Regions from separate parts of the Streptomyces sp. NPDC021115 genome, predicted to be linked through region 1. Evidence: riboswitches for the same ligand, from Rfam matches in the RefSeq annotation. Region 1 holds a riboswitch; each other region holds the start of a gene.

Region 1 (7,143 bases):
CACCGATGCTGATCTCAGGGGTGCGGATGCGGGACCAACCGCCGGAGGTGTCCCCGGCCACGGCCAGGCCCGGACGGTCCGGCCGGATCGATGTCGCGGCCGACACGGCGTCCGGCGCGATGTCGCCGAGCCCCATCTCGGCGGTCTGCTTGTCGTTGACGCGGTGCACGACACGGCCGGTGAGCTGGGCGCGGAGCATGGTGGCGCCCTTACCCAGCTCGGAGCCGAAGCGCTGCCCGCAGATCTCCAGGTAGATGCCCACCGCGCGAGAGAGCTGAGCCATGCGGACCACCTGCATGACCATCCGGTCCCGGCGTTCCTCATCCTTCCGGGTGGTGGCCATGAACAGCTCGGCCACCTCATCCACCAGGACCACGATCGGCACCGGCCGCTTGTCCTTGGGCAGGCCCCAGATGTCGGAGGTGATCTGCGCTTCCGGGGTGCTGGCGGTGATGCCCTGGTGATCCTTGAGCAGGTCGAAGCGGTCTTCCATCTCACCCACCAGCGCATCCACCAGGGCGGAAGCCTCATTGGGGTTGGTGGCCAGGGCCGACAGGCGCGGGGCGAACGGAGCCTGCTCAACCCCCCGCTTGCAGTCGATCCCCACCAGCGCGACCGGCAGTTCGGCCAGCCCCTTGATCAGGTTGCGCTGGTACATGGACTTGCCCGACTGGTTCGCTCCCAGGGTCAGCCCGTGCGGAACCGCCCGGTAGTCACGGACGAACGCCGTCCCGTCCTCACGGCGGGCCACCGGGACCACCATCGGCCCACGCGGCACCCGGCGCGGCATCCGTACCCGGTGCAGTACGTCGTAGCCGGTCATGCGCAGCTCGACCGTGCCGGGCTTGCCCTCCACCACGTGGACGGCGTGGACGCCCCAAGCATGGCGCAGCCGGTTCGAGGCGGCGGCGACGTCGGCGGGTTCCATCCCGGCGGGCAGCCGCAGGGTCACCCGTAGCCCGGTCGAGGTGGGGCGGACCCGGCGCACCTTCGGCGGTACCGGCTGCGCCTCCCGGCTACGGGTGACGGCCCGGGAGAGGAAGGCGCGGAACCGGGACGGAGCGACGGTTAGCCCGCACACGTCCATGGTGGAGCTGTAGGTGAAGGCGAACCGGGCCCGGGTGATGGGCATGCCCACCAGGGACCAGTACACCGCCGGGGCCTTGATCTTGGCGTAGCCCAGACCACCAGCACCGGCCAGCGGTGTACCGATCTCCAGCAGCGTCACCAGGTCCGACACGATCAGGCCCCCGTCACGATCGCGGTCGCGCGGAACGCGATGCCGTGGCGAGTCTGGCCGTTGAAGGTGTTCTCCCAGTCCCGGGCCTTGAGGCCGACCACCGACACCAGGGTGCCCGGCGTCAGTCCCTCCGGGATACCCGTCTCGGGCACGGTCACCTGGTACAGGTTGCCCTCACCCTCATCGGAGATCAGCAGCCCCACCGTGGACAGGAACGCGCCGGTTTCCTTGTCTACGGCCTGCTCCTTGGTCTGCTTGTTCACCAGCTTCGGCGTCGGCGCGGTCGCGACAAACACCGTGGCGGTCGAAGTATCGATCTTGAACGAAGGCATTGCAGCCACTCCTTGACGAGGCGGCACAGTTCCCAGACGGGCAACTGCTCTAGGTAGGCTCCAGTAGAGCCGACTGTTCTAGAGATGTCAAGAAGTTCTCTAGGTAGACCAGGGCTTGCACTACCGGACGTGCCGGGTGTTCGGCTGACTAGTGACGCCGTAGGCTGTCTAGAGACCGAGAGAGGACGACCGTCCATGGCCGACCAGAGCAACGCCCGCAAGCCGAGGAAGTATCAACAGATCGCGAATGATCTAAGGAACGCGATCATGTCGGGCGAATACGCCCCTGGGGACCGGTTGCCGGGTGAAAACGACCTGATGGCCACCTACAAGGTGGCGCGCATGACCGTGCGACAGGCGCTCAGCGTCCTTCAGGGCGAGGGTCTTGCCAAGGCCCGAAAGGGGGCCGGTGTCTTCGTCTCCCCTGTCCCCGTGACCGGAGCTGCCCGACTAGAGCGTCTAGAGAAGAGCGGGCGCATGTACGCGAGTGGGGAGACCAGCAGTGATCACACGGCCATCCTCCGGAGCTGCGCTGACGTCGACATCGCCGAACAGCTCGGGGTCGAGCTCCATGATGAGATCGTGATCCGGGGGCGGGTGTTCCATCTGGAGGGGAAGCCCAGCGTCGTCGCAATCTCCTGCATTCACCCACGAGTCCTTGAAGCCGTCCCGGAAGTCCTGCAACAGGGGCAGCTCAAGCCCTTCTGGCAGACGACGTACACCGAGCGCACCGGCAAGGAGATCACTCGGTTCCCAGAACGACGAACCGCGCGCCTGGCCAGCTCCAGCGAACTCGCTGCTCTAGAGGTCTACGTACCGTTCGAAGCTGCCGTGCCCGTCCTCGTTCTGCACACGACCTTCCACGACGCTGACGGCCCTATCGAAGTCTGGGAAGACGTCTATGCTCCCGGGCTTTGGCAGGTCGACTCAGCCCCCAAGTGATCGATCCGTGAGCTGTTACAGGTTTCTCTACCTCATCAAGCCCCCGGCTGCGCTTCGCTTCGCCGGGCGCGCTCCCGGCTCCCGGTCGCGCTCTGCTCCTGCCTCCGGCCCGCGCCGCGCACCGTCCGCCGACGCGCGCCCACAGGCGAGATAGGCCGGGGTCAATGGTCGAGACCCAATCGGCCGACACAGGCGCAAGCCGCAGACCGTGCCTCCGGCGGGGGCGCTCAGGCTCCGGGATGGCGGGGGCTCCGTCTGCGCCCGCAGGTCCATCGTGGCGTGCGCGGGGAGCTCCCATCCCGTCACCGTCGTCCCAGGCAGAGCCGAGCAGACGCGGCCCAGGGCGTCAAGGTCGTTCGTACAGTGGCGCGCTCCACCTTGACGCCCTGAACCACGCCTGCTCCACGGTGTGTGGGACGACGGCGACGGGATGGGAGCTGGGGAGGGTGGTGGGTTGGGGAAGTGGGGAAGGCTCGGGCCGTCTGTGGGCCGTCCGAGGGGGATCAACGACGACAGATGACGACCACTGCCGACAGGAGTCACAATCGTCCGCCGCAGGTCACGGGAATTGATCTGCGACACTGGGAAAACCATGCCTAAGCCCGGAGAACTCACTTTCGCCGTGCCGCGTGGGGCCAAGAAGCCCCCGCGGCATCTCGCCGACCTCACGCCCGCCGAGCGCCGCGAGGCTGTCGCCGCCCTCGGGGAGAAGCCCTTCCGGGCCGGTCAGGTGTCGCGTCACTACTTCGCCCGCTACACCGACGACCCCGCCCAGTGGACCGACGTACCGGCCGCCGCGCGGGAGAAGCTGGCGGCCGGGCTGCTGCCGGACCTGATGAGCGTCGTGCGGCACATCAGCTGTGACGACGACACCACCCGCAAGACCCTGTGGCGGCTCTTCGACGGCACGTTGGTCGAGTCCGTGCTGATGCGCTACCCGGACCGGGTCACCATGTGCATCAGCTCCCAGGCGGGCTGCGGCATGAACTGCCCGTTCTGCGCCACCGGCCAGGCGGGCTTGGACCGCAATCTGTCCACCGCCGAGATCGTGCACCAGATCGTCGACGGGATGAGGGCCCTGCGGGACGGGGAGATCCCCGGAGGCCCGGCCCGGCTGTCCAACATCGTCTTCATGGGCATGGGTGAGCCGCTGGCCAACTACAACCGGGTCATCGGCGCGATCCGCCGCCTCACCGACCCCGAGCCTGACGGCCTCGGTCTGTCGCAGCGCGGCATCACCGTCTCGACGGTGGGGCTGGTCCCGGCGATGCTGCGGTTCGCCGACGAGGGCTTCAAGTGCCGTCTCGCGGTCTCCCTGCACGCGCCCGACGACGAGCTGCGCGACACCCTCGTGCCGGTCAACACCCGCTGGAAGGTGCGCGAGGTCCTGGACGCGGCGTGGGAGTACGCGGAGAAGTCCGGCCGCCGGATCTCCATCGAGTACGCCCTGATCAAGGACATCAACGACCAGGCGTGGCGCGCCGATCTGCTCGGGCGGCTGCTCAAGGGCCACCGGGTGCACGTCAACCTCATCCCGCTCAACCCGACGCCCGGCTCCAAGTGGACGGCGTCCCGGCCCGAGGACGAGAGGGCGTTCGTGGCGGCCCTGGAGGCGCACGGGGTGCCGGTGACCGTCCGGGACACCCGGGGGCAGGAGATCGACGGGGCGTGCGGCCAGCTGGCGGCCACGGAGCGCTGACCACCGGCCGATCCGACCACGGGCTGATCCGGCCACCGGCTGATACGGTGCCTTCGCATCACCGGCGTACCACCGTCCCGCGACGACGGACAAGTGAACATTCCGACAGGGGAGCGCGACAGCGCTGAGAGTGCGGCACGGCCGCAGACCCTCCAACCTGATCCGGGTCATACCGGCGTAGGGAGTCAGCCTCACCATGAACAGCCATCTCCGGCGTGCCGTCACCGCCGCCCTCGTCGGGTCCCTCGGCACCGGAGTGCTCACCGGCTGCGGCGGGGGCGCGGCGGACGGCAAGGACTCCAAGACCGTCACCCTGGTCTCGCACGACTCGTTCGCGGCGTCCAAGGCGGTCCTCAAGGAGTTCACCCGCAAGACCGGCTACAAGGTGCGGGTGCAGGCCGGTGGTGACGCGGGGGCGGCCGTCAACCAGGCGATCCTGTCCAAGAGCCATCCGCAGGGCGATGTGTTCTTCGGCGTCGACAACACCCTCCTCTCGCGTGCGCTCGACAATGACCTGTTCACCCCGTACGAGGCGAAGGGCCTGGACAAGGTCCCCGCGGCCTTCCAGCCCGACCGGGCGAAGCACCGCGTCACCCCGGTCGACTACGGCGACATCTGCGTCAACTACGACCGCGCCTGGTTCGCGCGCAAGAAGCTCGCACCGCCCAGGTCGTTCGCCGATCTGACCAAGCCCGCGTACAAGAACCTGCTGGTCACCGAGAACGCCGCCACCTCGTCGCCCGGTCTCGCCTTCCTGCTCGGCACCGCCGCCCGCTACGGCGACGACGGCTGGAAGGACTACTGGAAGAAGCTGAAGGCCAACGGCGTCGAGGTGGTCGACGGCTGGGAGCAGGCGTACTACGACCGGTTCTCCGGCTCGGCGGGCGGCGCCAAGGGCGACAAGCCGCTCGTCGTCTCCTACGCCTCCAGCCCGCCCGCCGAGGTGGCGGACGCGAAGTCGAAGCCCGCGAAGGCCCCGACCGGGGTGGCGGACGGCACCTGCTTCCGGCAGACGGAGTTCGCCGGGCTGCTGAACGGCGCGGGCAACACCAAGGGGGGCAAGGCGCTGCTGGACTTCCTGCTGACCAAGCGCTTCCAGGAGGACGTACCGCTGAACATGTACGTCAATCCGGTGCGCGAGGGCGCGAAGCTGCCGGAGGTCTTCACCCGGTACGGGGTCAAGATCGCCGATCCGGCGACCCTGCCGCCGCGGAAGATAGCCGAGAACCGTGAGTCCTGGGTCAAGGCATGGTCCTCGCTCGTTCTGTAGAGCCCGCGGCTTCTGTAGAGCCCGCGGCTTCTGTAGAGCCAGAGCCCGCGGCCGGTCGCGGCAGGCTGCGCGGCGCCGCCGTGCGGCTCGCCCTGATGGCAGTGCCGCTCGCCTTCTTCGCCGTCTTCTTCGCGTATCCGGTGGCCGCGATCGTCACCCGCGGGCTGCGCACCGGCGGCCGGTGGCAGCTCGGGCGGATACCCGAGGTGCTGGGCGACCCGTCCGTCCTGCACACCCTGTGGTTCACCGGCTGGCAGGCGGCCGCGTCGACCGGGCTGACGCTGGCGGTCGCGCTGCCCGGCGCGTATGTCTTCGCCCGCTTCGCCTTCCCCGGCAAGGGGCTGCTGCGCGCCGTGGTGACCGTGCCGTTCGTGCTGCCGACGGTCGTCGCCGGGTCCGCGTTCCTGGGGCTGCTCGGGCGCGGCGGGCTGCTGGACGAGCTGTGGGGGATACGGCTCGACACCAGCGTCTGGGCGATCCTGCTGGCCCACGTCTTCTTCAACTACGCGGTCGTCGTCCGCACCGTCGGCGGGCTGTGGGCGCAGCTCGACCCGCGCCAGGAGGAGGCCGCGCGGGTGCTCGGCGCGAGCCGCCTCGCGGCCTGGCGCCGGATCACCCTGCCCGCGCTGGGGCCCGCCGTGGCCGCCGCCGCGCTGATGGTCTTCCTGTTCACGTTCACCTCCTTCGGCGTCATCCAGATCCTCGGCGGCCCGCGCTACGCCACCCTGGAGGTGGCCATCTACCGGCAGACCGCGCAGCTGCTGGACCTGCCGACGGCCGCGGTGCTGACCCTCGTCCAGTTCGCGGCGGTCGCGGCCGTGCTCGCCCTGCACGCCTGGACCGTACGGCGCCGGGAGGGTGCCCTGCGGCTCGTCGACGCCGCCCGGACCGCGCGCCGCCCCCAGGGCCCGGCGCAGTGGGGGCTGCTCGCGGGGGTGCTGGCGGTCGTGGCGCTGCTGATCGTGCTGCCGCTCGCGGTGCTGGTGGAACGCTCGCTCCACGGGCCTGACGGCTACGGGTTCACGTACTACGAGGCGCTCCAGTCCGCCGCCGACAGCGGCGGCACCTTCTTCGTGGCCCCCGTGGACGCCATCGGCAACTCCCTCCAGTACGCGGCCGTCGCCACCCTCTTCGCCGTCGTCGTCGGCGGTCTCGCCGCCGCCGCGCTCACCCGCAGGGCCGGGCGTCTCGTCCGCGGCTTCGACGCCCTGCTGATGCTGCCGCTGGGCACCTCCGCCGTCACCGTCGGCTTCGGCTTCCTCATCGCGCTCGACGAACCCCCGCTGGATCTGCGGGCCTCCTGGCTCATCGTCCCGCTCGCGCAGGCCCTGGTGGGCGTGCCGTTCGTCGTCCGCACCCTGCTGCCCGTCCTGCGGGCCGTGGATCACCGGCTGCGGGAGGCCGCCGCCGTGCTCGGCGCGTCCCCGCTGCGCGCCTGGCGCGAGGTGGATCTGCCGCTGGTGGGGCGGGCGCTGGCGGTCGCGGCGGGTTTCGCGTTCGCCGTCTCGCTCGGCGAGTTCGGGGCGACGGTCTTCATCGCCCGCCCCGACCTGCCCACCCTCCCGGTGGCCGTCGCGCGCTTCCTGGGCCGGGCGGGACAGCTCAACTACGGGCAGGCTATGGCCCTGAGCACGATCCTGATGCTGGTGTGCGCCTGCTC
Region 2 (7,143 bases), on a different contig from region 1:
AGCAGCTTGCCGTGGCGGCGGCAGGCATCAGCGAAGACGGCGAGGTGGTCCAGCTCCTCGGCGGCCTCCATGCCCTTGTCCCGCAGCTGGACGATGTCCACTCCGGCGCCCAGCACGGCGTCCAGGAACTCCGGCAGGTCGCCCTGGCGCTTGCGCGCGTCGGTGCACAGGTAGAGGCGGGCGTCGGCCAGCTGCTCACGTGCGGTCATGGGTGGGTTTCCCCCCGGGTCGTGCGGCGTGCGGGCCGGGGGTGCCGTCGGGCCCCGGTCCGCACGCCAGGTGGTGGTTCAGGAAACGGCGGGCGGCGTCAGACGGCGAGCGCCTGCGCGCGCCGCTTCACTTCCGTGCCGCGATTCTCGTGCAGCGCCTGCGCCGGGGTGCCCGGCAGGCTCGGGTCGGGGGTGAAGAGCCACTCCAGCATCTCCTCGTCGCTGAAGCCGTCGTCCTTGAGCAGCGTCAAGGTGCCCACGAGGCCCTTGACGACCTTTCCGTCACCGATGAAGTCCTCGGGCACCTGGAGCACCCTGTTCTCGCCACGGCGCACCGCGATCAGCTGGCCCTCCTTGACCAGTTGCCTCACACGAGTCACCTCGACGCCGAGCCGGTCGGCGATGTCGGGGAGAGTGAGCCAGGCGGGGACGAGAGCATCGATCTTTGCGTCAATCTCGGTCACGGAACAAGCCTGCCATCTGGGACTGACAGTGGGTAGCCGGGCGTCCGCCGTGCGGCCGCCGGATCCGGGGCCCGCCGGTCCCGCCGGGCCCCGCGCCCCCACCCGCCGGGGCGTACCGGCGGGTCACAGAACGGCGGACTTCAGCGGCACCGAAGGATCGGTGGCCCGGGTCCGGTCCAGCCGGGCGCCGCGTTCGATCAGCTTGCGGCCCTGGGCCAGATCGCGCGGACGGCCGACCGCCAGCAGGGCGACCAGGGCCCCGTCCCGCAGCCAGCACACCGACCAGGCGGCGCCGTCCGGGTCGCCCCGCCAGACCAGCTCGTCGGCGTCGGAGTGGTGTCCGGCGTACTGCACGAAGCGCCCGAACTGCTCGGACCAGAAGTACGGCACCGGGTCGTAGACCTGGCCGGGGAAGTGCGCGGTCCGGCTGCCGACCACATTGGCGGCGACCGTCCGCGGCCCCTGGAGCGCGTTGTCCCAGTGGTGCACCAGCAGCCGCGTCCCGTAGCGGGCGGACGGGAAGGACGCGCAGTCGCCGACCGCGTACACGTCCGGCGCCGAGGTGCGCAGTCCCTCGTCGGCGGCGACGGACCGGTCCTCGGCGAGCGCGATGCCCGAACCGGCCAGCCAGCCGGTCGCGGGCCGGGCCCCGATGCCGACGACCACCGCACCGGCGCGCAGCCGGGTGCCGTCGCCGAGCTGGAGCCCGTTGGCGTCGAGCGCGGTCACCCGGGCGCCGGTGACCAGGGTGGCGCCGTAGTCCGCGTACCAGCCGGTCATATGGGCGGCGACCTCCGCCGGGAGGGCGCCCGCCAGCGGCCGGTCAGCGGCCTCGACGACCGTCACCGCGCAGCCCGCCTCGCGGGCGGCGGTCGCGAACTCCGCGCCGATCCAGCCCGCCCCGACCACCACGATCTCCTGCTGCCCGGCGAGCACCGGGCGCAGCCGCTCGGCGTCGTCCAGGGTGCGCAGGAGGTGGACGCCCGGTACGTCCTCGCTGCCGGGCAGGGCGATCGGCTCGGCGCCGGTGGCGATCACCAGGACGTCGTAGCGGACCGGCCCGGACCCCGTCTCGACCGTCCGCCCGGCCGTGTCCAGCCCGGTCACGGGCACGCCGAGGCGCAGCCCGATGCCGAGCGCGGCGAAGTCCACGTCGAACGCGGACCCTTCGGCCTTGCCGAGCAGCACGGCCTTGGACAGCGGCGGCCGGTCGTACGGCTGATGGGGCTCGGCCCCCAGCAGCAGGATCTCCCCGGTCCAGCCCTGTTCCCGCAGCGCCACGGCGGTCTGCACGCCCGCCATGCCCGCGCCGACGATCACCACCCGCTGTCCGCCGCCACCCGCCGAGGACGCCATCGTCTTCGTCGTCTCATCGCTCACACGATCACTGTATTGCGGCAGGTGGGGCGGACCGCAGAGCGCACGACGAGATCTCGGGCACAGCCCGAGGGGCCGGACGCCGGGCCGGACGCCGCTTCGTACGGGCGCGCCGCGGGCCCGGCGGCCGACGCCGCCCGGGACGCTCCCTTCCGGGCGATTCGGGGCGCGTACTAGGGTGGCGGGACAGAGCACTCGCGGGAGCCCGGGCGCACCGGGCTGAGAGGGAGGCTGGCGCGGCCTCCGACCGTACGAACCTGATCCGGGTCATGCCGGCGAAGGGAGGGGGCGACCAGCCCATGCACACGCCACCCCACACACCACATCGAACGACCGCCGACGAAGCGCCGTACGACGTCCTCGTCATCGGCGGCGGCATCATCGGCCTCGTCACGGCCTGGCGGGCGGCCCAGCGGGGCCTGCGCACCGCCCTCGCGGACGCCGCGCCCGGCGGCGGGGCCGCCCGGGTCGCGGCCGGGATGCTGGCGGCCGTCACCGAGCTGCACTACGGCGAGCAGACCCTGCTCGGGCTGAATCTGGACTCGGCGCGCCGCTATCCGTCCTTCGTGGCGGAGCTGGAGCAGGCGAGCGGCCATGACCTGGGCTTCCGCACCTGCGGCACGCTCTCCGTCGCGCTCGACGCCGACGACCGCGCCCATCTGCGCGAGCTGCACGCCTTCCAGCAGCGGCTCGGTCTTGACGCCCAGTGGTTGAACGGACGCGAATGCCGGCGCCTGGAGCCGATGCTCGCGCCGGGCGTGCGCGGGGGCCTGCGCGTCGACGGCGACCACCAGATCGACCCGCGACGGCTGGCGGCGGCGCTCCTGACGGCGTGCGAGCGCGCCGGGGTGGTGTTCCACCGCGTCCGCGCGGAGCGGCTGCTGCTGGACCGCGACGGCGGCCGGGCCACCGGGGCCGAGCTGGCCGACGGTGCGCGCACCCGGCTGACCGCCGGGCAGACCGTGCTGGCCGCGGGCAGCCTCAGCGGACGGCTCCCCGGCGTCCCCGAGGACGTCCTGCCGCCCGTACGCCCGGTCAAGGGCCAGGTGCTGCGGCTGTCGGTGCCCGGCCCGTACGCGCCCTTCCTGTCCAGGACCGTGCGCGCCGTGGTGCGCGGCGGGCACGTCTACCTCGTCCCGCGCGAGAACGGCGAGCTGGTCGTCGGCGCGACCACCGAGGAGCTGGGCTGGGACACCACGGTCACCGCGGGCGGGGTGTACGAGCTGCTGCGCGACGCGCACGAGCTGGTGCCCGGCATCACCGAACTGCCGCTCGTCGAGACCCTCGCCGGGCTGCGCCCCGGCTCTCCCGACAACGCCCCGCTGCTCGGCCCGACCGCGCTGCCGGGCCTCCAGCTGGCCACCGGCCACTACCGCAACGGCGTCCTGCTCACCCCGATCACCGGCGATGTCATGGCCGAGGCGCTTCACCGTGGCGAACTCCCGCCCGAGGCACGCCCGTTCTCCCCTCGGCGCTTCGCGCCTCCCACCACAGCGGCAGCCGCAGTACAGGAGCACACCGCATGACCGTCACCGTGAACGGCGAGCCCCGGGAGCTGCCCGACGGCACCACCCTCGACGGGGTCGTCGCGACCCTCACCCAGGCGCCCTCGGGCGTCGCCGCGGCCGTCAACGAGACGGTCGTCCCGCGCGGCCAGTGGCCCGCGACCCCGCTCGGCGACGGCGATCGCGTCGAGGTCCTCACCGCGGTCCAAGGAGGCTGAACCCCATGTCTCACGCCACGTCCCACGCCACGTCGCAGCCCACCACCCTCGACGAGGTCCTCACCGGCGCCGATCCGCTCACCATCGCCGGTACGACCTTCGGCTCCCGCCTGATCATGGGCACCGGCGGCGCGCCCAGCCTCGACATCCTGGAGCGCTCGCTGATCGCCTCCGGCACCGAGCTGACCACGGTCGCGATGCGCCGCCTCGACCCCACGGTGCAGGGTTCGGTGCTGTCCGTGCTGAACCGGCACGGCATCCGCCCGCTGCCCAACACCGCGGGCTGTTTCACCGCCGGGGAGGCCGTGCTGACCGCCCGGCTCGCCCGCGAGGCGCTGGGCACCGACTGGGTGAAGCTGGAGGTCGTCGCCGACGAACGCACCCTCCTCCCCGACCCCATCGAGACGCTGGACGCCGCCGAGACCCTGGTGGACGACGGCTTCACGGTCCTGCCGTACACCAACGACGATCCGGTGCTGGCCCGGAAGCTGGAGGACGTCGGCTGCGCGGCGATCATGCCACTGGGCTCGCCGATCGGCTCCGGCCTCGGCATCCGCAACCCGCACAACTTCCAGCTGATCACCGAGCGCGCCGGGGTCCCGGTGATCCTCGACGCGGGCGCGGGCACGGCGTCCGACGCCGCGCTGGCCATGGAGCTGGGCTGCGCGGCCGTCATGCTGGCCTCGGCCGTGACACGCGCCCAGGAGCCGGTGCTGATGGCGGGTGCCATGCGGCACGCGGTCGCCGCGGGGCGGCTGGCGCACCGGGCGGGCCGTATCCCCCGCCGCCACTTCGCCGAGGCGTCCTCCCCCGCGGAGGGCCTGGCCGCGCTCGACCCGGAGCGGCCCGCGTTCGCGTAACGGGCTGAAACGGACCGGCATACCGTGGGAGGCGGAGGTGGTCGCCGTGACCGTGACCGTGGCCGACCGGATCGAGCGCGAGATCTACGTCCCCGCCCCCGCCGACCGCGTCTGGCGGGTGCTGACCACTCCGGAGCACATCCGCACCTGGTACGCCCCCGGCGGCTGCGAGATCGATCCGCGCCCCGGCGGCACCGTCCGCTTCCGCTGGGACGAGCACGGTGAGTTCCACGGCCAGGTCGAGCGGGCGGTCCCGGACGCCCTCTTCCGCTTCCGGCTGGCCCATGCGCCCGACCGCGCCCCGCTCGGGCCCGGGCAGACCACCGTGGTCGAGTTCACGCTCTCCCCGGAGGGCGCGGGCACCCGCCTCCGCCTCGCCGAGACCGGCATCCGCGCGCTCGACCTCCCCGACGAGGCCAAGGCCAAGCACGCCGAGTACGCCGCCCTGGCCTGGACCTCCGCCCTGGAGGAGCTGACCGCCCTGGCCGCGGCCTCCCACAACTGACGCCGCCCGGGGCTGGGGGCTGGGAACGGTCTACGCACAGGTCACCGTTCTGTCGCAGTACGTACCGGACATCCGGGCACCGGTCCAACGCGTCGGTGACGGATCGTAGACTGCACTCTCGTGGATACGACGCTCCAGGACCCCCTTGTCGGGCAGGTGCTCGACGGCCGCTACCGCGTTGAGGCGCGCATCGCCGTGGGCGGGATGGCGACGGTCTACCGGGCCGTCGACACGCGGCTCGACCGCGTGCTCGCCCTGAAGGTGATGCACCAGAGCCTCGCCTCGGACACCGCCTTCGTGGACCGCTTCATCCGCGAGGCCAAGTCCGTCGCCAGACTCGCGCACGCCAATGTGGTCGGCATGTACGACCAGGGCACGGACGGCGCGCACGTCTACCTGGCCATGGAGTACGTCGCCGGGTGCACCCTGCGGGACGTGCTGCGCGAGCGCGGGGCCCTCCAGCCGCGCGCCGCCCTGGACATCCTGGAACCGGTCCTGGCCGCCCTCGGCGCCGCCCATCGCGCGGGCTTCGTCCACCGCGACATGAAGCCGGAGAACGTCCTGATCGGCGACGACGGCCGGGTCAAGGTCGCCGACTTCGGCCTGGTCAGGGCCGTGGACACCAACACCAGCGCCTCCACAGGGTCCGTCCTGGGCACCGTGTCCTACCTCGCGCCGGAGCAGATCGAGCACGGTACGGCCGACACCCGCGCCGACGTCTACGCGTGCGGTGTCGTCCTGTACGAGATGCTCACCGGCTCCAAGCCGCACGGCGGCGACACCCCAGCGCAGGTGCTCTACCAGCACCTCCACCAGGACGTCCCGCCCCCGTCCGTCGCCGCGCCCGAGGTCGCCCCGGAGCTGGACGCGCTGGTCGCCTCCGCCACCGCGCGCGACGTGGCCCTGCGGCCCACGGACGCCGTCGCGCTCCTCGGCCAGGTCCGGACCGCGCGGGCCGCCCTCACCGACGCCCAGCTGGACGCCGTACCGCCGCAGGCCCACGAGGAGGCGCCGGGCGGCGGCTCCGAGGACCGTACGACGGTGATCCCCCGGCCCGCCGGTGCGGCCCAGCAGGACGACCTGCACCACACCAGCCGCCTGGACCTCCCCCAGGACCCGCCCGAGCCCCCGCGGCAGCGCCGCCGGATGCCGCGCCGCGGCGTGGTGACGATCGTCGCCGCCGTGCTGCTGGCGCTCGGCATCGGCGCCGGGGTCTGGTACATCAGCGCCGGGCAGTTCACCAATGTGCCGTCCGTGCTGAAGATGACCCGCACGGACGCGGAGAAGAAGCTGCACAGCGCCGGTCTGGACGTCAAGGTCGTCCAGGATTACAGCGACGTGGTCGACAAGAACAAGGTCATCAGCTCCAACCCCGGCGTCGGCGAGCGCATCCGCTCCACCGGCACCGTCACCATCCACGTCTCCCAGGGGCCGCCGCGCGCCGAGGTCCCGAACGTCGTCGGCCGACCGCTCACCGAGGCCAAGCAGAAGATCGCCGACGCGGGTCTGACGGTGGGCACCATCACGCGCGACTTCAGCACCGAAACCCCCCAGGACTCGGTGCTCTCCACCACCCCCGGCCCGGACTCCGTACGCCGCCCCGACACGCCCGTGAACATCCGGGTCAGCAAGGGCGAGAAGATCAGCATCCCGGACGTCACCGGCGACGACCCGTCCGACGCCCGCTCCGAGCTGAGCGACGCGGGCTTCAAGGTCAAGTTCGCCGAGCGCGGCGTCTTCTCGGACGAGGACAAGGGCACGATCGCCGAGCAGTCCCCCTCCGGCACCGAGGGCGCCAAGGGCGACACCGTGACCCTCACCCTCTCCAAGGGCCAGGAGATGATCGAGGTCCCGGACGTCGTGGGCGACAAGATCGACGACGCGAAGCAGCAGCTGGAGGACGCGGGCTTCACGGTGAACGTCGACAAGCCGCTGCTGTTCCCGGGCGACACGGTCAAGGACCAGTCGGTGTCGGGCGGCGACAAGGCGCCGAAGGGGAGCGAGA
Region 3 (7,143 bases), on a different contig from region 1:
TGGATGGTGATGTCGGCCGTGGTGTTCTCCGTCCAGCCGATGCCGAACGTCTTGTTGTGGTTCTCCAGCCGGTTCCAGGAGACCGTGAGATACGTGGTGTCCTTGCGGCTGTCGATCAGGCCGTCGGCCATGTGCTTCAGGTCGTTGTGATCGATCCACACATGGTGGGCGCCGTCCATCTGGATGGCGTCGAAGTCGTGCTCCTTGTCGTTCCACGTGCCCATGTACGAGTCGCGGATCGTGAGGTTGCGGATGATGACGTTGTGCACGCCCTGGCCGAGGAAGAAGCCGCCGCCGACGATCTCACCCGCCGTCCCCTGGCCGACGATCGTCTTGTCCGAGGCGACCTTGATCTCCTTGCCCTTGGGGTCCATGGTGATCGCCCCGGCCACCACGATGACGCACGGCTCGGCGGCCGTCGCGTACTTCTCCAGGTCGGCGAGGGTCCGCACCGTCACCGTCTTGCCGTCCCGGCCTCCGTACGTACCGTTCTGGCCGAGCGCGTTGACCGACGCGAAGCCGTCGGCGACGCCGTCGGCCCAGGCCGCGGCCACCGGGCTGGTATCCGCCGGGGAGCCGGTTCCCTGAGGGGCGAGGCCGACCGTCAGGGCCACGGCCAGCGGCACCCCCCAGACCGCCACGCCCGGTAAGCCCGGCTTACGTTCACCGTTTCCTCGTATGCGCCGCCACTGGGCCGCCATGACCACACCACTCCTCAGCTCGGGGGAACCGTCCATGCGACAGTCGCCGCCGAGCCGCCATTGGTTGCCGGGTTCACCCCCGGGCGCGGCGGGGGACGCCCATCGCGGGCAGCGGTGCCGGGTGCAGCGGCATCGTGCGCCAGCGCGCGGTGAACGTCCGGTCGGCCGTCGAACAGGTCACGTCGAGGTGGTGCGGGGTCTCCAGGAACGCGATGTCGGCCACGAAGGTGTCCGGGGCGGTCCAGCCGCCGTTCGCCGCCGTCGGGACCCGTTGGTCCGTGCCCTCCTCCACCGTCCATCCCATGGCGCCGAGCCGCACATCGAGCCGTGCCGCGCCCTCCGCCAGGGAGAGGGTCCAGGCGCCGTCGCCGCCGGGGGCGACCGTCACCTCCGCCAGCCGGGGCTGGTCCGCGCAACTGCCGCCCGCCGGGGTGAAGGTCGTGGCCGCCGTCCCGGCGTCCGCCGGCGCGGTGAACTTCTCGTACGTCGGCGGCAGTTGAAGCCCGTCGAGCCGCGCCCGCAACGCCGCGTCCTCGTCCCGGCGGTGGTCCAGGGGCGCGGGGCCGAGCGCCGGGAGGAGATGCTGCCAGGCCAGGTTCAGCACCGTCTGCATCTCCACGGTGTCGCCGGTCATGGCGATCACCGCGTCGTGGTCGGGCAGCACGAGGCAGAACTGCCCGTACGCCCCGTCGCCCCGGTAGCCGTGCCGGGACCGCCAGAACTGGAACCCGTAGCCCTGCTGCCAGTCGGAGGCCGCACCCTCCGCGGTGCCGTCCGCGTTGCTGATCCGCGCCCGGGTCGCCTCGGCCACCCATGCGGCGGGCAGCAGTTGACGGCCCTCCCACATCCCGTTGCCCAGGTACAGCAGGCCCAGCCGGGCGAGGGCGTCCGTGGTGGCGTACATCCCGCTGAAGCCGAGGTCGCGGCCGGGCGGACGCTGCAACCAGGCCGTCTCGCCGATCCCCAGCGGGTCGAACAGCCGTGGCCGCAGATAGTCGATGAGCGACTGCCCGGTCACGCGCTGGACGATCGCGGCGAGGCTGTACGTGGCGGGCTGGTTGTAGGCGAAGACGGTGCCGGGGTCGCGGTCGGGCGGGGTCAGCAGGAAGCCGCGCACGGGCTCGTCCCGGTCGCGGGTGAACGCCTGCTCCCGGGCGTCGGTCAGATGCCCGCTGGCCATGGCCGCCACGTGCCGGACGAGCATGGCCCGGCTGCGCGGGTCGGTGATGTCGCCGTCGAACTCGGGGAAGTACGAGAGCACCGGGTCGTCGAGGCTCATCAGCCCCTCGGCCACCGCGAATCCGGCCGCCGTCGAGGTGAAGCTCTTGCTGATGGAGTAGAGCAGATGCGGCCGGTCCGGGGTGTACGGCGCCCACCAGCCGGAGGCGACCAGCTGGCCGTGGCGCACGATCATCAGGCTGTGCGGCTCGATTCCGGGCGCCGCCTCCAGCGCGTCGAGGAACGCGCCGACGCCTCGGGCGTCCACACCCTGCGCGGCGGGTGTGCTCTCGGGCAGGGGTCGGGCACTGCCAGCACTCATCGCGGCTCATCCTCCATGGCGGATCGTATGCGGTCGTATGCGGTGGGTCGTGCGCGGTGGGTCGTGCGCGGTGGGTCGTGCGCGGTGGGTCGTGCGCGGTGGGTCGACTTTCGATCATCGGCGAAAGGAGCCGCACCGCGCCAGAGCGCGACGCGGCTCCCCGGAGCGGGCGGCTCAGACCGACGGGGCCATGGGCGGCACGTCCGTGGCGCCCGCCCTGAGGTGCGCGGCGCCCGAGCGCACCGCCCACGCGAACACGCCGAGCGCGAGCGCGCCCACCGCGACCGTGTCGTACGGCGCCCGCAACTGGCCGGAACCGCCGAACGAGCCGAGCCACGACAGCAGGGTCAGCGCGGCGAGGTGGAAGACCAGCCAGGCGCCGTGCCGCAGCTCGCCGAGGGCGGGCAGGCCGCCGGTGGTGCGCCGCTGGAGCAGGAACAGCGGAACCCCGGCCAGGACGAGGGGCAGGGCGAGCCGCAGATCGTCCCAGCCGGACCAGAACACGAACTCGCTGGCCACCACGAAGCTGAGGGGCGCGATCCAGCGCACCCCCGGCACCTGCCCGTCCGCCCGGGGCACTCCCCGCTCCCGGTCGTGTGCCCGGAACACCGCGACGGCCACCGCCGAGGCCGCGTAGATGAGCAGATACATGTCCCCCATCACGCTCACGATGTCCTGCCAGCCGCCGAACGGCAGCATGAAGACGACGATGACCGCGAGGTTGAGCAGCAGCGCCCGGTGTGCCATGCCGGACGCGGGGTCGATGCGCATGAAGAAGCGCGGCAGCAGGCCGTTCTTGGCCAGGGCGTAGGTGTGCCGGGCGTCGATCGCCACCCCGACGTAGGCGGAACCGCCCGGGGAGATCACGGCGTCCGCGTACAGCAGCGTGGCCAGCCAGTGCAGATTGAGGATGAGGGCGAGCTGGCCGAACGGCGACTCGAAGTTGACCCCCTGCCAGCCGTGGCCCAGCACCGAGTCCGGGACGGTGTACAGGAACGCCAGCTGGAGCCCGAGGTAGACCAGCACGGCCAGGCCGATCCCGGTGAGCACCGCGGCCGGTACCGAACGGCGTGGATTGCGGGCCTCGCCGGAGAAGTCCAGCGGGGCCTGGAAGCCGTTGACGGAGTACACGATGCCACCCCCCGCGAGGGCGGTGAGGCAGGCCGCGTAGCCGTACGGCGCGAAACCGCCGTGTTCGGTGAGGCGCCCCGAGTGGGTGCCCGACAGGAACAGCGCGACGATCGTGAGCACTGGGACGACGACCTTGAACACCGACACCAGGTTGTTGAGCCGGGCGAATATCCGCACGGCGAACCAGTTCAGCGCGGTGAGCACGACGCTCAAGCCCACCGCCACGCCGAGGCCGGGGAGGGTGAGGTGGCCGCCGTCGTAGATCCCCGGCAGATAGTGCGCGGCGTACTGCATGATCGCGCTGATCTCGGCGGCCGTGCCGCCGACGGACAGCACGACGGACCAGCCGACCATCGTGCCGACCAGCCGCCCGCTCGCGTACAGCGGCCACCGCACGGTGCCGCCGCCCTCCGGGCGGGTGGCGCCCAGCTCCACCATGACCAGGGCGATCAGGGCGCACAGCGCGCCCGCCGCGATCCAGGACAGCAACGCGGCGGGCCCGGCGGTCTGGGCGGCGTACAGGGCCGCGAACAGCCAGCCGGAGCCGAGGATGTTGGAGAACCCGATGGCGGTCAGGCCCCAGAAGCCGAGGTCCTTGTGGAGTCTGCGCTCCTCGGCGAGCACCGCCGGGGCGGCGATGGACTCCGCTGGCTGGTTCTGCGGCACGTGGCACGTCTCCTCGGGTGGTGCGGGATCATACGAGAGCCCAGGGTGCCACGCGCCCCGCCGGTCCCGGTGCCCGCGTCGTCAGCGGGCCGTGCGACGCCCGAGCCTGAGCGGGACGTAGATGAGGAGCGCCGCGAGGAAGGCGGCGTAGTACGCGAGGTCGGCGCCGTGCAGCGCGGCCGCCACCGGGCCCGTGTACAGGCCGGTGTCCATGAAGGGCACGGCGGCGGCGAAGGCGGCGCCGAACGCCAGGAGCGCGGGCCACCACGGCTGCGGGCGGGCGCGCTCGGCGGCCAGGTCGACCGGCGCGCCGCCCCGGGCGCGGGCGCGGGCGAACCAGTCGACGGCCACGACCGCGACGAAGCCGGGAATCCAGTAGCCGACGAACAGCAGCACGTTCTGGAATCGGGCGGTGGTGTCGGCGGCGTGCATCCACAGCACCAGCGGGAAGCCGAGCGCGGCGGCGAGGGCCGCGGCCAGCGGGCGGGGGATGCGGACACCGGCGGTCTGGAGGGCCAGGGAGCCGCTGTAGTCGTTCATGGCGTTGCTGCACAGCGCGGCGAGCGCCACGGCCAGCAGCCCGAACGCGCCGAGCGCCCCGCCGCCGAGCGCCGTCTCGACACCGCGGGCTGTCTGGTCGGTGAAGACGGAGGCGCCCCACAGCCCCAGCGTCTGGACGGCCACGAAGGACACGGTGACACCGAGCAGGGTGCACCAGAACATGCGGGTCCGGGAGGTGTCGCGGGGCAGATAGCGGCTGAAGTCGCTGGCGTACGGCGCCCACGACAGCGCCAGGCTCAGCGCGATCGTGCTGGTCAGGACGAAGGCGCCGACGCGGTCCGCGCCATGGGCCGACCCGGTGGCGGCGGGGTGGACACCGTCGAGCAGCTTGACGGCGAGGGCGGCGAAGGCGGCGGCGAGGACGAAGGTCATCAGCTTCTGCATCCGGTGGATGGCCTCGTAGCCCAGCACCCCGAGCACCCCCTGGGCGGCCATCATGATCAGCACGCCCAGCCAGAACGGCAGCCCGCACAGCCGGGCCAGCGCGTCACCGCCGAACAGCCCGATGAGCGCGTCCCAGGCCACCGACGACAGCCACTGGAGGACGCCGGGCACGCCGACGGCCCGGCCGAACGCGAGCCGCGCCAGCGGCAGCTGCCCGGCCCCGGTCCGGCTGCCCCAGGTGCCCAGATACGCGGTGGGTACGGCACCGATGAGGGTGCCCAGGACGACGGCGGCCAGCGCGGTGGCGAAGTCCAGGCCGAGGCCGATGCCGACGGTTCCGGTGAACACGCCGGTCATGGTCAGGTTCGGGGCGAACCACACGGTGAACAGGCGCCCCGGGCCGCCGTAGCGGTGACTTTCCGGGACCGGCGCGATACCGCGCGCCTCGACGCGCAGATCGCCGGGCGCGGAGGGCATCCGCCCGTCGAAGACGGATTCCGCGCCGAGGGGCGCCGGATCAGTGGCAGCATGCGGCCGTGGCATCGATGACATCCCTCCGCCAGTGCTAACTGGTTCAGGTTCGACGGGTGTGATCTCAGCCCCCGCGTGGGGGCACCCCGTGTCCGGTGGAGCGCCCCCAGGCTAACCCCTCATGCCGGGGGCCCGGTCCCGGGGGCCGGTCCCGGCCGCTGCCGGGAGCGCGTCCAGGAACAGCGCACCGGCCAGCAGTGCGGCGCTCCCACGTGGTGCGATGCCCGTCTCGCGCAGTTCGGCGTCGAGGGTGGCGAGGGCGGCGGCGCCCCGGTCCGTCGCGGTGCCGCCCGCCTCCAGCACACCGCGCGCCCCGTCCTGCACCCGCCGGAGGGCGGGCGGCCCGGCCTGGTACAGCGGCCCGGTGTCCTGGAGGGTGCTCATCACGGTGAGCAGCGCGTCGAGGCGGGCCTGGGTCTCGGTGGCGCCCGCGGCCCGGGCTGTGGCCAGGGTGTCCAGGGCGCGGCGTACGTGCGGGAAGGCGGCCCGCGCCTCGCCGCGCGCGCCCGCCGCGCCGTAGGTGGCGGACACCTGCGAGCCCGCCGATGGCCTGCGCGGGGCACGGCGGTCGGCGTGGGCCGCGAGCTCGCGGGCGGTGGCGGTCAGTTCCCGGGGCGTGGCGCCGGGTGTCAGGGCGGCGGCCGCCACCAGCAGCCCCAGCACCCACAGCGCCCCGTGGTGCACACCGCCGGTGGCCGGGCCGCCACCGGCCCGCGCCATGGTCCACTCGGCGCAGCGGCCGATGGCGCCCAGCTCCTCGCGGAGCGCCCGGGTCGGCTCGCCGGGGCGCCGCGCGGCGGCGGCCATGGCCGCGAACCCGGGCGCCAGCGACTTGGCCGACCAGCGCAGCGCGAGCAGATCGGTGCCGGTGGCGCGGGCCTGGAGGTCACGGGTGTCCGCGAGGCCCGGTTTGGGGGTCAGCTCCGCCTGGGAGATCAGGGCTCGTACGGCGGTCTGCGCCAGTGCGTCGTCCGTGGAGCGCGTCGTGGGCATGCCCGGAGGCTAGGCGGCGGACCTTTCCCGGGCCTGGGTCCTTCCTGTGATCCCGCTGTGGGGCCCGGTGCCACGCCCTTAAGCGCGACGCCCTCAGTGCGACTCCCTGGCCACGTACGATCCGCGGGTGCCGGAGAGGAAATCGAGCCCCGCGCCGCGGTCGGCCTGTTCGACGTGGTCACGGTAGATCTGCTCCCATCCGCTGGTGGCCGGTGGCGCGGCGGCGGTCACCGGTTGCCGTGCGGCGAGTTCGTCGTCCGGTACGTCCAGCCTCAACAGCCGCCGCTCGACGTCCAGTTCTATCCAGTCGCCGGTCCGTACCAGGCCCAGCGGGCCGCCCGCCGCCGACTCGGGGGCGATGTGCAGGACGACGGTGCCGAAGGCGGTGCCGCTCATCCGCGCGTCGCTGATCCGCACCATGTCCCGCACCCCGGAGCGCAGCACCGCGGGCGGCAGCGGCATGTTCCCCACCTCGGGCATGCCGGGGTAGCCGCGCGGCCCGCAGCCGCGCAGGACCAGCACATCGGACGCGTCGACCTCCAGCTCCGGGTCGTCGATGCGGGTCCGGAAGTCCTCGATCCCGTCGAACACCACGGCGCGGCCCCGGTGGCGCAGCAGCTCCGGCGTGGCGGCGGC
Region 4 (7,143 bases), on a different contig from region 1:
GATCGCGGTGCCGGTTCTCGTCATCGCCGTCTTCGGCGGGCTGATCACGAGCGTGGTGGGCTTCGTCATCGGCCTGCTCTTCAAGGCGCTGCTGCTTGTCGCGCTGATCGGCGGTCTGATCTACGTCGTACGGAAGTTCACCTCCTCGTCGCGCAACGACTGGTGATCCGCGGCGGGTCCCGCGGCGGGTGACCCCGCTGCCCCGCGCGCGGCGGGTACGCCGCGCGAGGGATACCGCGGAGCCAAACATCGGCCCCGCGGCACCACTGTGGTTAGAGTGCGAGTCCGCGACGTTCCCCATCTCGGCGTCTGCCTCGCAACAACACCCCGGGGGTGCCTGTTGACGACAGCGAACATCGACACGGCCGCTGAACCGGCCCTGATCGCCCGCGCACCGGGCCGGCGTCGCCCGGCCCCGTGGGTTCCACCACGGCAACACTGGCCATTTCCGTTCCCTCACATGAGGCAAAGCGACTCCGCCCCGCAATCGAGTCGCTACGCTCCAGAGTCGGCCAAGTCTGAACTACCCGGGGCGGCGAACGATGCGTGACATGCGTGACACAGTCCAGGCGGAAGTGACGATGACCTTTCTGGTCTCGCAGGAACTGTCCTTCCGGATCCCGGTCGAGCTGTCGTACGACAGCGGCGATCCCTACGCGGTCGAGATCACCTTCCACCTGCCCGGCGACGCGCCGGTGAGCTGGGCCTTCGCCCGTGAGCTGCTGCTGGACGGGCTCAGCAAACCCACCGGCGAGGGCGATGTGCGGATCGCACCGGCCTCGCCCGAAGGGCTCTCGGACGTGTTCATCAGGCTTCAGGTGGGGGCCGAGAGGGCCCTGTTCCGGGCCGGGGCGGCGCCGCTGGTGGCCTTCCTGGACCGTACGGACCGGCTCGTCCCGTTCGGCGAGGAGCCCGCGGCCTGCGATCCGGTCGGCGATCTCGACGCGGAACTGGACCGCATCCTGGCCGAGGACCGGTACGCGTAACGCCGGTACGTAACCGCTACGCGTAGTCGGTCAGCGTGCGCGTGTCTTACGGCGCCGTCCGCGGCCCCGGCCGTTACCGCTCGCTCCGCCGCCACTGCCCGCGCCGTCGTCCGGCGTGTGGTCCGCGGAGACCACCAGCACCGCCAGCGCCGTGGTCACCGGCACCGAGGCGACCAGCCCGATGCTGCCCACCAGCGTGCGGACGATCTCCTCCGCGACGATCTCGCTCGTCGCCACCGTTCCCACCCCGCTGTCCGCGATCGAGAAGAGGAGCAGCAGCGGAAGCGAGGCGCCCGCGTACGCCAGCACCAGGGTGTTCACGACGGACGCGATGTGGTCCCGCCCGATGCGCATCGCGGCCGCGTAGAGCTTGCGGCGGCCGCCGCGAGGGTCCGCTTCCCGCAGCTCCCAGACCGCCGAGGTCTGGGTGACCGTCACATCGTCCAGCACGCCCAGCGAACCGATGATCACCCCCGCCAGCAGCAGTCCCTTGATCTCGATGTCGGGATAGAGGCTGTGCACCAGACCCGTCTGGTCGTCGGTGTTGCCGGTCAGCGACGCCCAGCCGATGAACAGCGAGCCGAGCACCCCGATCAGCAGCAGCGAGACCAGGGTGCCGAGCACAGCGACCGACGTCCGGGCGCTCAGCCCATGGCACATGTAGAGCGCGAGCAGCATGATCGCGCTGCCCCCGACGATCGCCACCACCAGCGGATTCGAGCCCTGGAGTATCGCCGGGAGGATGAACAGCGTCAGCACTCCGAAGCTGATGGCCAGCGCCACCAGCGCGAAGATGCCGCGCAGTCGGCCGACGGCCACGACCACGAGCGCGAACACCCCGGCGAGCAGGGCCATCGGGAACGAGCGGTCCACGTCCGAGACCGAGTACTGGAGGTTCTTCGGCGCCTGGGGCGCGTACCTCAGCTTCACCTCCTGCCCGGCGCTGAACTTCCGTGAGGCGTTCGGCTGGACGATCTCGGGGAAGGTGCGGCCCTTGTCCTTGCCCGAGGTGACCTCGATGGTGGCCTTCTCGCAGACGCTCTTGCCGCCGCCGCTCCCGCCGCCCGTGGCGCCGCCGGGGTTCGTGGCGCCGCCCTGCTGACCCGGTTCGGTGGGTGCCTGCGGCTGCGCGTTGACGTCGGCGCAGTCGACCTCCGCCACCTTCACCACCCGCCCGGCGACCGTCTCCTGGTCGAAACCGAGCCCGCTGCGGCCCTGCGCTGTGTGCTCGGAGCCACCCGGCCACAGCGCGACAAGACCGGCCACGACGGCGACGGCGAACGGGATGAGCACCACCGCGATGACCTTGCGCAGCCGCGCGGAGACGGGCGCCGCCGGACCGTGCGCATGGGCATGGCTGTGGCCGTGCGAGTGGGTGTGGCCGGGTGGCCGGCCGGACGCGTGGGGCTGCTCGGGCGGATGGTCCTGCTGTGTCGCGGTCACCGTCGCATCATCGCAAGAGAGCGAGGCCCCCTGTTCAGGTACGCGGGGAAACCGTTAGCGTGGGGGCACCTTTGCAATCGCGGGAGCTCGGAGCACCGGGCTGAGAGGGCGCTGACGCGACAGCTGCGCCGACCGCTGAACCTGTTACCGGGTAATGCCGGCGTAGGGAGTGGGTCTCATGACTCAGCAGGATGCACACATGCGCGAAAACGCTGCCGATTTCGGCTGGCACAAGGGATATGTCACGGGTTCCCGCCCGGACATCCAGGTCCCGGTTCGCCGCGTGCACCTCACCAATGGCCAGGACGTGACGCTGTACGACACGTCCGGTCCGTACACCGACCCCCACATCGACACCGACGTCCGCCGCGGCCTCGCGCCGCTGCGGCAGAACTGGATCGTCGCCCGAGGCGATACCGAGGAGTACACCGGCCGTCCGCTCCGGCCCGAGGACGACGGCCTCAAACACACCGCGCCCCGCGGGGGCCTGCGCAACCTCGACGCGGTCTTCCCCGGACGGCCGCGCCAGCCGCGCCGGGCCCGCGACGGGTCCGCCACCCAGCTCAGCTACGCGCGCCGGGGCGAGGTCACCGCCGAGATGGAGTACGTGGCGCTCCGCGAGAACGTCTCCCCCGAGGTGGTCCGCGAGGAGATCGCGGCGGGCCGGGCCGTGCTGCCCGCCAACGTCAACCACCCGGAAATCGAGCCGATGATCATCGGCAAGCGGTTCCTGGTGAAGGTCAACGCCAACATCGGCAACTCCGCCGTCACCTCGTCCATCGAGGAGGAGGTCGAGAAGATGACCTGGGCGACCCGCTGGGGCGCCGACACGGTCATGGACCTCTCGACCGGCCGCAACATCCACACCACCCGCGAGTGGGTGCTGCGCAACTCCCCCGTACCCATCGGCACGGTGCCGCTCTACCAGGCGCTGGAGAAGGTCGACGGCAAGGCCGAGGAGCTGACCTGGGAGGTCTACAAGGACACCGTCATCGAACAGGCCGAGCAGGGCGTCGACTACATGACGGTCCACGCGGGCGTACGGCTGCCGTACGTCCCCCTGACCGCCCGCCGCAAGACCGGCATCGTCTCCCGCGGCGGCTCGATCATGGCGGCCTGGTGCCTGGCCCACCATCAGGAGTCTTTCCTCTACACCCACTTCGAGGAGCTGTGCGAGATCCTCGCGGCGTACGACGTCACTTACTCGCTGGGTGACGGACTGCGCCCCGGATCCATCGCCGACGCCAACGACGAGGCCCAGTTCGCGGAGCTGCGCACGCTCGGCGAGCTCAACCGCGTCGCCAAGGAGCACGGCGTCCAGACGATGATCGAGGGCCCGGGCCATGTCCCGATGCACAAGATCAAGGAGAACGTCGACCTCCAGCAGGAGATCTGCGAGGAGGCCCCGTTCTACACCCTGGGCCCCCTCACCACCGACATCGCGCCCGCCTACGACCACATCACCTCAGGCATCGGCGCCGCGATGATCGCCTGGTGGGGCACGGCGATGCTCTGCTACGTCACCCCCAAGGAGCACCTGGGGCTGCCGGACCGCGACGACGTGAAGACCGGCGTCATCACCTACAAGATCGCCGCCCACGCCGCCGACCTGGCCAAGGGCCACCCCGACGCCCAGGCCTGGGACGACGCGCTCTCCGACGCGCGCTTCGAGTTCCGCTGGGAGGACCAGTTCAACCTGGCCCTCGACCCGGACACGGCACGCTCGTTCCACGACGAGACGCTCCCGGCGGAACCCGCCAAGACGGCTCACTTCTGCTCCATGTGCGGGCCGAAGTTCTGTTCCATGAAGATCAGCCACGACATCCGCCGCGAGCACGGCGACGCGATGGACGAGGCGGAGGCGGAGGCCGGAATGGCGGAGAAGTCCCGCGAGTTCGCGGCCGCGGGCAACCGGGTCTACCTGCCCATCGCCGACTGACCCGATCGCGGAATCTGGCCGCCGGGCTCCCGGGAACGCTGTTTCCGGGGCCCGGCGGCTTCGCCAGGTGGCGGTCGTCCCGTCCGGCAAAGCAGTATGCGACGCATGGGGACCGACGCGGACGTTCAACGGCGGTGGCGCGATGGACAGGCGCCTGACGGTGACGTGATCGTCTTCGGGGACGGTCGGTTGTCGGTGATGCGGTTCTGGGCGACCGAAGGCTGGTCGCGGGCGGAGGAGGTCCTTCAGGCCACGGAGTGGACCGCCCACCACTGGCTGGACGTCGACTTGGTCCTCGCATCGTGCCGCTATGCCGGATACCGCGCCTTCGGAGGCGAATCCGCGGCCCACGGCAGCATCGGCTGGGTCGCCCTGACCCGGGACGACGGCCGGCGGACCCTGGAGTGGCTCGCGGTGTGCTCCGAGTCGGACCCGTTCGCCGAGGTATCCCTCGACGACACCTGCCTGACCGCGGTCAGCACCAGCCACCACGTGTGGACCTTCCCGCGTGACGCCCCGCAGAAGGTGGAGATCGGTCGGGCCGCCGAACGGAACAGGTGACGGCCTCCTATCTGAGCAGCCATGGACAACTTACGCGCCCTGCGCATCGCCAATCAGCGCTTCGCCCAGCACCTCGACGGGATCGGGGACGACGAGTGGGCGCTCGGCACGCCGTGCAGTGAGTGGACGGTGCGGGAGTTGGTGGGGCATGTGCTGCTGGGGCATGCGCATCTGGTGTCGGCCCTGACGGACGACCAGGTCGCCCCGGGGCCCGGGGACACGTTCGGGGAGTGGGCCGCGCGGGCGGAGTGGGCTGCCGGCTAGTCCGGCTGGTTCTCCGGGCCGCCGTATTCGGGGCTGGTGTAGTCCGGGCTGCTGTAGCGGGGGCGGGCCTTGGGGCCCTCGTCGTCGGTGCTGAAGCCCGGGCGGCTGTAGCCGAGGTGGGGGGTGCGGCCCGCCTCGGAGTGGCCGGGGACGTAGGCCGATGAGGTGTGGGTCGGCGCGGTCCATGGGGTGGGGGCCGACGGATTGGTCAGCGCCTCGCGCAGAAAGGGCAGCACGCCCCGTTCCAGCAGGGCCTGCCGCCATGCCTCTCTGGTGCGGTCCACCTCTTCCAGCTGCTCGGCCAGGGCCTCGCCGCGGATCGCGCTGGAGCCGTTGCGCAGGGCGGTGATGAGGAGGCCGACGGCGGCGAGCAGGATGCCCGCGGCGGTGAGCGCGGCGAAGAACCAGCCCGCGGTGATCATCGGTTGGGAGATGGACGGCGCGGGGTCCAGGACGTGCAGCACATAGCCGACGAGGAGGAAGATGATGGCGGCGGTTCCGGCCAGTACCGGGGCGAGGACGGCGAGCATGGGGACCAGCCCCGCTCCGGAGGCGTCCAGGAGGGCGCCGGTGAAACCGGCGGAGTGCTCGTGGTCGCCGTCGTCCTCCCGCGCCCCGGGGATCGGCAGGGGCGGGGCGGGCTCGCGCAGCTTGGTGCGGGCGAGCACGTAGTCCTGGTACTCGGCGGCCGCGCACGCGGTGATGGCGGCCGAGGCGCTGAGCGCCATGGAGCGCAGCTGCTCGGCGGTGAGCCGCTGTCCTATGCCCTTCAGATCCGGTCGGTGGTCCGCGGTACGCAGCACCTCGTCGAGAACTCGCTCGAACTCCGGGCGGTCCTCGGCGAACAGGTGCGGAGCGCTTTTCATGGTGCATCCCCCGATACTCCGTAGGGCCTTGGTGTCCGGCTTTCGCCGGGCAGTCGGGCCGGAAACGGAGGAGAGCCTGCGACGGATAAACCGATGGTAGAGCCGATCCGGCGCGAGGAGACAGCAAGTTTCGTGATTTGCTCAGCCCCGGTGGGGCCCTCCGTCCGCTTGCGTGCGCGCCCGTATCCCGCTCATGTCGCCCTCAGACGCCGAGCGGGAGTTGGACGACCAGCAGTTTTCCGGCCATGGTGATGCCGCCGTCCATCGCGACCGCGAGATTGTCCGCGTAGACATGCGGGCCCTCGACCGCGGGCGTGCCGTCGTCCTCGCCGTCCTCCGAGCCGACTTCGCCCAGCAGATACGGGATCGGGCTGTGCCCGTGGACGATGCGCTCCCCGCCGTAGGCGCCGAGCAATTCGCGTGCGGCCATCGGTCCGGCGTCCTCGTCGCGGAAGGCGAAGCGCTTGGTGAATTTGCGGAACAAGTCCCAGCACTCGTCCGCGTCACTGCGCTGGAGCGCTTCGGTGACGCTGTCGTTGACGGCCTCGATGGAGTCGCCGTAGTCCAGATAGGCGGTGGTGTCGGAGTGCACGAGCAGATGCCCGTCCTCCTCGGCCATCGCGTCCAGCCGGGACATCCACTGGAGGTGATGGTCCTCCAGCCGCTCCATGTCGGTGCGCTGGCCGCCGTTGAGCAGCCAGGCGGCCTGGAAGGAGGCGGTGCCGGCGCCGGAGTTGACGGGCGTGTCGCCGAACCGCTTGGCGCCGATGAGGAGCAGTTCGTGATTGCCCATCAGCGCCTTGCAGTAGCCGCCCGCGGCGGCGGCCTCGGCGGAGAGCTGCATCACCAGGTCGATGACGCCGATGCCGTCCGGGCCGCGGTCGGTGAAGTCGCCGAGGAACCACAGCCGGGCGTTCCCGGCCGCCCAGCTGCCCTTGTCGTCGATCAGGCCCTGGGCGGCCAGCGCCTCGCGCAGCTCGTCGAGGTAGCCGTGGACGTCGCCCACGACGAACAGCGGGCCGGGGCCCTCGCCGTCGGCGAGCGGATCGGCGTCCGGATCGGTCACCGAGTTGAGCGCGATCGT

Evidence for each region. Region 1 has a riboswitch for thiamine pyrophosphate ahead of ACH4TL_RS00425 (thiamine ABC transporter substrate binding subunit). Riboswitches for the same ligand answer to the same signal wherever they lie in the genome.
Region 2: linked by a shared signal. The riboswitch ahead of thiO (glycine oxidase ThiO) and the one ahead of ACH4TL_RS00425 (thiamine ABC transporter substrate binding subunit) in region 1 are both predicted to bind thiamine pyrophosphate.
Region 3: linked by a shared signal. The riboswitch ahead of ACH4TL_RS12340 (purine-cytosine permease family protein) and the one ahead of ACH4TL_RS00425 (thiamine ABC transporter substrate binding subunit) in region 1 are both predicted to bind thiamine pyrophosphate.
Region 4: linked by a shared signal. The riboswitch ahead of thiC (phosphomethylpyrimidine synthase ThiC) and the one ahead of ACH4TL_RS00425 (thiamine ABC transporter substrate binding subunit) in region 1 are both predicted to bind thiamine pyrophosphate.

The regions. Positions count from the first base shown of each region.
Region 1 is NZ_JBIRQF010000001.1:109,134-116,276, reverse strand. It holds gene ACH4TL_RS00445 (FtsK/SpoIIIE domain-containing protein) at 1-1,240, opposite strand, end outside; gene ACH4TL_RS00440 (hypothetical protein) at 1,243-1,572, opposite strand; gene ACH4TL_RS00435 (GntR family transcriptional regulator) at 1,768-2,514, shown strand; gene rlmN (23S rRNA (adenine(2503)-C(2))-methyltransferase RlmN) at 3,107-4,213, shown strand; TPP riboswitch at 4,311-4,414, shown strand; gene ACH4TL_RS00425 (thiamine ABC transporter substrate binding subunit) at 4,410-5,483, shown strand; gene ACH4TL_RS00420 (ABC transporter permease) at 5,579-7,143, shown strand, end outside.
Region 2 is NZ_JBIRQF010000009.1:222,146-229,288, reverse strand. It holds gene thiE (thiamine phosphate synthase) at 1-209, opposite strand, end outside; gene ACH4TL_RS27035 (Rv2175c family DNA-binding protein) at 308-673, opposite strand; gene ACH4TL_RS27030 (NAD(P)/FAD-dependent oxidoreductase) at 797-2,029, opposite strand; TPP riboswitch at 2,238-2,351, shown strand; gene thiO (glycine oxidase ThiO) at 2,350-3,576, shown strand; gene thiS (sulfur carrier protein ThiS) at 3,573-3,773, shown strand; gene ACH4TL_RS27015 (thiazole synthase) at 3,890-4,633, shown strand; gene ACH4TL_RS27010 (SRPBCC domain-containing protein) at 4,680-5,138, shown strand; gene pknB (Stk1 family PASTA domain-containing Ser/Thr kinase) at 5,259-7,143, shown strand, end outside.
Region 3 is NZ_JBIRQF010000003.1:522,418-529,560, reverse strand. It holds partial or broken gene ACH4TL_RS12355 (polysaccharide lyase family 1 protein) at 1-701, opposite strand, end outside; gene ACH4TL_RS12350 (serine hydrolase domain-containing protein) at 775-2,241, opposite strand; gene ACH4TL_RS12345 (APC family permease) at 2,416-4,038, opposite strand; gene ACH4TL_RS12340 (purine-cytosine permease family protein) at 4,120-5,535, opposite strand; TPP riboswitch at 5,518-5,613, opposite strand; gene ACH4TL_RS12335 (triphosphoribosyl-dephospho-CoA synthase) at 5,626-6,507, opposite strand; gene ACH4TL_RS12330 (IlvD/Edd family dehydratase) at 6,601-7,143, opposite strand, start outside.
Region 4 is NZ_JBIRQF010000004.1:299,530-306,672, reverse strand. It holds gene ACH4TL_RS15345 (DUF5326 family protein) at 1-166, shown strand, start outside; gene ACH4TL_RS15340 (SsgA family sporulation/cell division regulator) at 552-986, shown strand; gene ACH4TL_RS15335 (YibE/F family protein) at 1,017-2,429, opposite strand; TPP riboswitch at 2,499-2,615, shown strand; gene thiC (phosphomethylpyrimidine synthase ThiC) at 2,608-4,368, shown strand; gene ACH4TL_RS15325 (hypothetical protein) at 4,474-4,929, shown strand; gene ACH4TL_RS15320 (maleylpyruvate isomerase N-terminal domain-containing protein) at 4,951-5,193, shown strand; gene ACH4TL_RS15315 (hypothetical protein) at 5,190-6,059, opposite strand; gene ACH4TL_RS15310 (metallophosphoesterase) at 6,262-7,143, opposite strand, start outside.